2 regions of the Streptomyces flavalbus genome follow, and region 1 is predicted to be linked to the other one. Evidence: riboswitches for the same ligand, from Rfam matches in the RefSeq annotation. Region 1 holds a riboswitch; the other holds the start of a gene.

Region 1 (4,203 bases):
CACGGTATTCACTACTGCCTCGGCGCCCCGCTCGCCCGCCTCGAAGGACAGTCCGCGCTCGGCACCCTCCTCACCCGGCTCCCGGACCTCCGACTCGCCGTGGAACCAGCGGAGTTGAGGTGGCGCGGCGGGCTCATCATGCGTGGACTGCGCACCCTGCCCGTGGAGTTCACGCCCCTTCAGCCGGAAGGGGCGGAGCGTTCTCCGGAGCAAAGTTGACACCTCGGCGCAAAGGTGACACGCGCTCAACTCTGTGATCTTCACGTGATCTGCGCGGCATTAACTTGTGACAAGTGATCGTCTGCCGATACGTTCACCCATCAACGCGACGCAGCAGCACCATGCGCCGCGCTGGTCACCGCTGTCTTGCGAAAGGTCCCGACATGCTCTCCGGGAACGGTCGTCACCGTCGCCCCCGCCAGGCTCCGGCCCTCCTCGTCGCCGCCGGAGTCACCGGTTCCGCCATCGCCATCCCGCTGCTCGGCGCATCCGGCGCCAGCGCCGCCGACGGCACCGTGTGGGACCAGGTGGCCGAGTGCGAGAGCGGCGGCTCCTGGAGCGCGGACAACGGCAACGGCTACTACGGCGGCCTCCAGATCTCGCAGGACGACTGGGAGTCGTACGGCGGTCTCGACTACGCGGCCAGTGCCGACCTCGCCAGCCGCTCGCAGCAGATAGCCGTCGCCGAGCGGATACTCGCCGACCAGGGCCCCGGTGCCTGGCCCGCCTGCGGGCTGCTCTCCGGACTGTCGAAGGACGCCGGTTCCGCCAACGTCGACACGGGGCTCGCGGCGGACTCCCCGGCGCCCTCCGCGTCGTCCGGCGACTCCACCGGGTCCTCCGACTCCGCTGACTCCAGGTCAGAGGACACGGACGGCAGCGGTAAGAGTACGGACAAGTCGCCCAAGTCCGACAAGTCCACCGACGCGGACGATTCCGACGCGACCTCCGACTCCGACCCGGACGCCGACACGCCCTCCGGATCGACCTCCGACGCGGACTCCGTCGCCCCCCACAACTCCCCCTCCGCCACCACGAGGAGCGACGACTCCGACAGTTCCCTCCAGGGTGGCGACTCCTCGGACGCCAGCACCGGCGGCGGCCGTCACCGCGGCGACAGCGCCGACGAGGACCCCGCCGAGGGCGCCCGCGCCGCATCCTCCGGCCGCCACGCGTCCCGTGACGCCTCCCGCGACGCCGCCACCGAGTCCTCCACCGCCGCCGACGGCTCCTACACCGTCCAGCCCGGGGACAATCTGACCTATATCGCCGACTCCCTTGACCTCAAGGGCGGATGGTGCGCGCTCTACGAGGCCAACGAGGACGCCGTAGGAGCCGACCCGGACCTCATCCTTCCCGGTCAGACCCTGGAAGTAGGGGTCGAAACGGGCGGAAAGTAGCGGGAGTTAAGGGCGCACTTCGCACGTAATGTCCGGTTCAGTGGAAGTGTGGGATGAGTCTCAGAAGCCCTGATCGTCTTTGAAATTCCGCGGATCGCGTGTCTACGGTCATGACCGCTCGCCAACACGAGCCCCGGCCGCCGCAACGCCGAATCCTGCCAGTGGCCGCCCGGGAACAGTCGTCGCGTCAAGCGCCGCAGGCAGGAGCGGGGGACCCAAGGTAGGCGCCGGAACCGGCGGTTGAGGAAACTCACCGCCGAACCGGCTAGGGGTGAAGCCGCGCCTCTCGTAAAGAGAGGTGTGGCCGGGCAACTCAACCGGCCCGAACCCGACAGCTCACCTCGCAGGCGTCGGTGAGGGGATCATCCATGCTGTTTTCCGGCAAGGGCAAGCACCGCCGTCCGTCCAAGACCGTCCGCGCCATCGCCGTCGTCGGCGTCACCGGGGCCGCGGCCGTCGCCGCCCCGCTGATGGCCGCTGGCAGCGCCTCCGCCGCCACCGCGTCCGAGTGGGACGCCGTCGCCCAGTGCGAGTCCGGCGGCAACTGGTCCATCAACACCGGCAACGGTTACTACGGCGGCCTCCAGTTCTCGGCCTCCACCTGGGCCGCGTACGGCGGCACGCAGTACGCCGCCACCGCCGACCAGGCCAGCAAGGCCCAGCAGATACAGATCGCCGAGAAGGTCCTCGCGGGCCAGGGCAAGGGCGCCTGGCCGGTCTGCGGCACGGGCCTGTCCAGCGCCGCGTACAACGGCGGCGGCGCCACGGACACCGGCTCCGGCGCCGGGGCCACCGACACCACCACCCGCGAGACCGAGCAGCCGAGCACCTCCCGCTCCGCCGAGCGCCCGGCCGCGAAGCAGACCGTCACCCCCCCGACCGGCAAGAAGGTCAAGAAGGGCGACGGCGAGTACAAGGTCGTCAAGGGCGACACGCTCAGCACGATCGCCGCGGAGCACGACGTCAAGGGCGGCTGGGCGAAGCTGTTCAAGCTGAACGACGACATCGTCCAGGACGCCGACCTGATCTACCCGGGCCAGCAACTGAACCTCAAGTAGGCCCGTAGCGGTCCAGTCACGTAGGCCCGTAGCGGTCCCGTGGCCGTACAGACCCCCCGCCCCGGCGCGTGTCCCCCCGTACGCGCCGGGGCGGGGTGTTTCACGCCCGCTTCCGGTAGCCGTCCGGTTCCCTTCCCGTAACCGTCCGGTCCGCTCTTTGTTCCGTTCGGAAACAATTTACTCTCGGTTCTGCTCTACCGGGGGTCGGAGGGCGAGCCGACGGCCCCCGGCCGGTTAGGCTCAGGACGCAGCACCCACCGCGGTACTGACGCAGCACCCACTGCGGTACTGCTGACCCACGTCACATCCATGAAGGAGATGCTCGTGCCGTCCATCGACGTCGTCGTAGCCCGGGAAATCCTGGACTCCCGAGGCAATCCCACGGTCGAGGTCGAGGTCGGCCTCGACGACGGCAGCACCGGTCGTGCCGCCGTCCCGTCCGGCGCCTCGACGGGCGCCTTCGAGGCCATCGAGCTGCGCGACGGTGACCCCAACCGCTACCAGGGCAAGGGCGTCGAGAAGGCCGTCCTCGCCGTGATCGAGCAGATCGGCCCGGAGCTGGTCGGCTACGACGCCACCGAGCAGCGCCTGATCGACCAGGCCATGTTCGACCTGGACGCCACCGACAACAAGGGCTCCCTCGGCGCCAACGCCATCCTCGGCGTCTCCCTCGCCGTCGCCCACGCCGCCTCCGAGGCCAGCGACCTCCCCCTCTTCCGCTACCTGGGCGGCCCCAACGCGCACCTGCTGCCGGTGCCGATGATGAACATCCTGAACGGCGGCTCGCACGCCGACTCCAACGTGGACATCCAGGAGTTCATGATCGCGCCGATCGGCGCGGAGTCGTTCTCCGAGGCGCTGCGCTGGGGCACCGAGGTCTACCACACCCTCAAGAAGGTGCTGAAGGGCAAGGGCCTGGCCACCGGCCTCGGCGACGAGGGCGGCTTCGCCCCGAACCTCGGCTCCAACCGCGCGGCCCTTGACCTCATCCTCGAAGCGATCAAGGAAGCCGGTTACACCCCCGGCGAGCAGATCGCCCTCGCGCTCGACGTGGCCGCGTCCGAGTTCTACAAGGACGGCTCCTACGTCTTCGAGGGCAAGGAGCGCTCCGCCGCCGAGATGACGGACTACTACGCCGAGCTGGTCGAGGCGTACCCGCTGGTCTCCATCGAGGACCCGCTGTTCGAAGACGACTGGGCGGGCTGGCAGACCATCACCGAGCGCCTCGGCGACAAGGTGCAGCTCGTCGGCGACGACCTGTTCGTCACCAACCCCGAGCGCCTCGCCCGCGGCATCGAGGAGGGCGCGGCCAACGCGCTGCTGGTCAAGGTCAACCAGATCGGTTCGCTGACCGAGACCCTGGACGCCGTGGAGCTGGCCCAGCGCAACGGCTTCAAGTGCATGATGTCGCACCGCTCCGGTGAGACCGAGGACGTCACCATCGCGGACCTCGCCGTCGCCACCAACTGCGGCCAGATCAAGACGGGCGCCCCGGCCCGCTCCGAGCGCGTCGCCAAGTACAACCAGCTCCTGCGCATCGAGGAGATCCTCGACGACGCGGCGGTGTACGCGGGCCGCAGCGCGTTCCCGCGCTTCAAGGGCTGAGCCTGGAAGCTGGCAAGGCGTAGCCAGTCGTACGTACGTCCCCGTACCCGGTCCCGTACCGTGTGCGGGGACGTACGCGCGTGTGCGGCGGGACGAGACGGAGGCGGGGCATGGCCGTGAAGGACCGGGACCGGTTCTCC
Region 2 (4,203 bases), 2.6 Mb from region 1:
CCGGACATGCTTCACGTTGTGGGACACTGGTCTAGACAACCCTGAACACGAAGGGCAGCATCACATGGCTGAGCGCCGCGTCAACGTCGGCTGGGCCGAGGGCCTCCACGCCCGCCCCGCCTCCATCTTCGTCCGAGCCGCCACGGCCGCAGGCGTCCCGATGACGATCGCCAAGGCCGGGGCACCCCCGTCAACGCGGCCTCCATGCTGGCCGTCCTGGGTCTGGGCGCGCAGGGCGGCGAGGAGATCGTCCTCGCGTCCGACGCCGAGGGCGCGGACGCCGCTCTCGACCGGCTGGCCAAGCTGGTCGCCGAGGGCCTGGAAGAGCTGCCCGAGACGGTCTGACCGGCGCTCGACAGCACGCGGTGGAGCCGCGTCGCCCATTCCGGGCGGCGCGGCTCCACCGTTTTTTCCAGTCTCCACGTTTTCGTGCCCGCATTTACCCATGGGCGATAATTAACGCGCACGTTCACGGTCGGAAAAGGGCAGCAGAAAGAGCCCCCACCGAATATCCCCTCTTTGTATACGGCGCCCGTGTTAATGCCGCAGGCTCGGCATGTTTACGGGATGTTGCGAAGTCCTCACACGTTCCGCGCGGTCGGCGCCCACGGTGAAGCGCAGCCGGTGCGCGCCGGTCGCGCGCTCGGTGTGCAGGGCGGTGAGCGCACGCGCGCGTTCCGCGTCGCCGCGCGCCACCGCGTCCACGATGGCGCCGTGCTCCGCCCAGGACTCCACCGGCCCGGCGGGCACCTCCACGGTGTACATCCAGGCGATCTTGTGCCGCAACTGGGTCAGCATGGCGATCAGGGCGGGGCTGCCGGACGCCTGGGCGAGCGTCTCGTGGAACCAGCCGCCCAGGGAGCGCAGATCGTCGCTGTTGCCCCGCCTGGCCCGCTCCTGGCCCAGCCTGACCAGCCCGCGCAGCACCTTCAGATGGGCCTCGGTGCGCCGCTGGGCGGCCCGGGAGGCGGCGAGCGGCTCCAGGAGCATCCGCATCTCCAGCAGGTCGGAGGCCTCCTGCTCGGTCGGCTCGGCGACGCACGCGCCCGCGTGCCGCCGGGTCACCACGAAGCCCTCCGCCTCCAGGGTGCGCAGGGCCTCCCGGACGGGGACGCGGGAGACGCCGTAGCGGCGGGCGAGCAGTTCCTCGGTGAGCCGGCTGCCGCGCTCGTAGACACCCGCGACGATGTCGTCCCGGATCGCCGTGCACACCGAGTGCGCCGGAATACGCATGACCGACCTCCGTCTTAATCCCCGTGAAACGTCGACGATTGACGTGTGTTCAGTGACTCTATTGCAATGAGCCGGAATTTCCGACGGCGGCCTGGAAACCATGGATATTTTTTGGACAAACGAGCCCCTGAAACACCGAAAGCCCCGGCTCGTGGGCCGGGGCGGGGTGGGTGGGCCGAAGCCTGGCGGTGCCTGGCGGTGCCTGGTGGTGCTACACGCTCACGCCGTGCGCGCGCAGGTACGCGAGCGGGTCGATGTCCGTGCCGTAGTCGGCGGACGTGCGCGCCTCGAAGTGCAGGTGCGGTCCGGTGACGTTGCCGGTGGCGCCGGACAGGGCGATCTGCTGCCCCGGGGTGACCGTCTGGCCCACCGAGACGGCGATGGACGACAGGTGGCCGTACTGGGTGTACGTGCCGTCCACCATCTTGATCACTACTTGATTGCCGTACGCCCCGGCCCAGCCCGCCTCGACGACGGTGCCGGAGCCGACCGCGTGCACGGCGGTGCCGCTGGCGGCGTGGAAGTCGATGCCGGTGTGGCTGCCGGAGGACCACAGGGCGCCGCCGGAGCGGTAGCCGGTGGAGACATAGGAGCCGGAGATCGGCGACACGTAGGTGTTCAGGCGCTTGCGCTCGGCCTCGCGGGCGGCGCGCTCCTTGGCCGCGCGGGCCTTCTTGGCCGCGGCGGCGGCCTGCTCGCGCGCGGCCTCCTGCGCCTCGCGCTTGGCCTCGGCGAGTTCGGCGGCCTGCTGCTGCGCGGCGGCCTGGGCGTCCACCCGCTGGGCCACGGTGTCGTTGATGCTGACGACGGGGGTGAGCCCGGTCTGCTGCGCGACGGGCTCGGCGGCGAGGGCCGGGGCGGCGGCCAGGGTGCCGACGACGCCGGTGGTGGTGAGGGCCGCGACGCCCGCCGCGTGGGCGGTGGTGCGCTTGGTGCGGCCGGTACGGCGGTGCTTCCCGACGGGGCGGGTGAACGCCATGGAGTGGCTGGTCCTTTCCTTCCCTCTCGCCTACCGGGTTAGCTGACGGGTTCGGAGCAGGAAGGTCTCCTACGGGCCCCCTCGCGGCACGCGCGGGCGTCCGATTCACCCCAGGGACTGTGTGGTTGGGTCCCCGGCTCCCCTGGCTCGCGCCGTACGGGGACTCGGCGATGACTGTCCGGTGCCGCGGGCGCGGCGCACTGCCTGACGGACAGCCCGGATGACGCTAAGCGGGACGGCTTTCAATTCCCAAACAGAACCCGGTTTTTGTAGCGCATCCCACAGGGCAGACAGCCAGTCTTCCTACGAAAACGGGCATAAGCCGGGTATAGAGGAGCCCTGGTGACGGATCGGTCACCAGGGCTCCCACGCGCGCGTGCCGCTACTCGGCGGACACGACGGTGACTTCGCCGATGCCGAGCGCCGCGACGGGCTCCCTGATCTGCGCCGCGTCGCCCACGAGGACCGTCACGAGGCGATCCACCGGGAAGGCGTTCACGACCGCCGCGGTGGCCTCCACCGTGCCGGTCGCGGCGAGCTGCCGGTACAGCGTGGCCTGGTAGTCGTCGGGCAGGTGCTGCTCGACCTGGTCGGCCAGGGTGCTCGCGACGGCCGCCGCGGTCTCGTACTTCAGCGGGGCCACCCCGACGAGGTTCTGCACGGCGACGTCCCGCTCGGCGTCGGTCAGCCCACCCTCGGCGAGGGTGCGCAGCACCGTCCACAGGTCCTGGAGCGCGGGGCCGGTGTTGGGCGTGTCGACCGAGCCGCTGATGGCGAGCATCGCGGCGCCGGTGCCGTCGGGGGCGGAGCGCAGCACCTGGCTGAACGCCCGTACGCCGTAGGTGTACCCCTTCTCCTCGCGCAGGACGCGGTCCAGGCGGGAGGTGAGGGTGCCGCCCAGGCAGTACGTGCCGAGCACCTGCGCGGGCCAGACGCGGTCGTGCCGGTCGGGGCCGACGCGGCCGAGCAGCAACTGCGTCTGGACGGCGCCGGGGCGGTCCACGATGACGACGCGGCCGGTGTCGTCGGCGGTCACCGGGGGCGCCTGGCGGGGCTTGGCCGGGGCGCCGGTCCAGGCGCCGAGGGTGTCGCCGAGCAGGGCGTCCAGGTCGATGCCGGTGAGGTCACCGACGACGACCGCCGTGGCGGTGGCGGGGCGGACGTGCCGCTCGTAGAAGGCGCGTACGGCCGCGGAGTCGATGGCGGCGACGGTCTCCTCGGTGCCCTGGCGCGGGCGCGACATGCGCGAGTCGGCCGGGAACAGCTCCTTGGACAGCTCCTTGGCGGCCCGCCGGGAGGGGTTGGCCAGCTCGTGCGGGATCTCGTCGAGCCGGTTGCGCACCAGCCGCTCGACCTCGCTGTCGGCGAACGCGGGCGCCCGCAGCGCGTCGGCGAGCAGGCCGAGGCCCTTGGCCAGGCGGGAGGCGGGGACCTCCAGGCTGAGCCGGACGCCGGGGTGGTCGGCGTGCGAGTCGAGGGTGGCGCCGCAGCGCTCCAACTCGGCGGCGAACTCCTCCGCGGAGTGCTTGTCGGTGCCCTCGGAGAACGCCCGCGCCATGATGGTGGCGACGCCGTCCAGACCGGCGGGCTCGGCGTCCAGCGGCGCGTGCAGCAGCACCTCGACGGCGACGACCTGCTGGCCGGGGCGGTGGCAGCGCAGCACCGTCAGGCCGTTGCCGAGGGTCCCGCGCGTGGGCGCCGGGAACGCCCACGGCTTGGGCTCACCGGCCTGCGGCTGGGGGTGGAACTCCATGGTGGCCAGCTCGGTCACTGGGCCGCCTCCTCGGTCTCGTCGGCTTCGGTGTCGTCGGTGTCGGTCTCCGCCGGGGCGACGGGCTCGTAGACGAGCACCGCGCGGTTGTCGGGGCGCAGGCGGGCCTTGGCGACCTCCTGTACCTCCTCGGCCGTCACGTCCAGGACGCGCTGTACGGCGGTCAGGGCGAGCTGCGGGTCCCCGAACAGCACCGCGTACCGGCACAGTTCGTCGGCGC

Evidence for each region. A riboswitch is a leader RNA that binds a small molecule or an ion and turns the genes downstream of it on or off. The one in region 1 is predicted to bind cyclic di-AMP.
Region 2: another riboswitch for cyclic di-AMP. It lies ahead of ACFQZ6_RS26540 (M23 family metallopeptidase); the one in region 1 lies ahead of ACFQZ6_RS14730 (transglycosylase family protein).

The regions. Positions count from the first base shown of each region.
Region 1 covers NZ_JBHTEB010000001.1:3,310,469-3,314,671, reverse strand. The annotation lists gene ACFQZ6_RS14740 (cytochrome P450 family protein) at 1-219, shown strand, start outside; gene ACFQZ6_RS14735 (transglycosylase family protein) at 384-1,400, shown strand; cyclic di-AMP (ydaO/yuaA leader) riboswitch at 1,583-1,765, shown strand; gene ACFQZ6_RS14730 (transglycosylase family protein) at 1,769-2,458, shown strand; gene eno (phosphopyruvate hydratase) at 2,783-4,063, shown strand; gene ACFQZ6_RS14720 (FtsB family cell division protein) at 4,174-4,203, shown strand, end outside.
Region 2 covers NZ_JBHTEB010000001.1:5,917,338-5,921,540, reverse strand. The annotation lists partial or broken gene ACFQZ6_RS26550 (HPr family phosphocarrier protein) at 65-345, shown strand; gene ACFQZ6_RS26545 (GntR family transcriptional regulator) at 538-1,233, opposite strand; gene ACFQZ6_RS26540 (M23 family metallopeptidase) at 1,445-2,212, opposite strand; cyclic di-AMP (ydaO/yuaA leader) riboswitch at 2,225-2,392, opposite strand; gene ACFQZ6_RS26535 (M16 family metallopeptidase) at 2,595-3,983, opposite strand; gene ACFQZ6_RS26530 (M16 family metallopeptidase) at 3,980-4,203, opposite strand, start outside.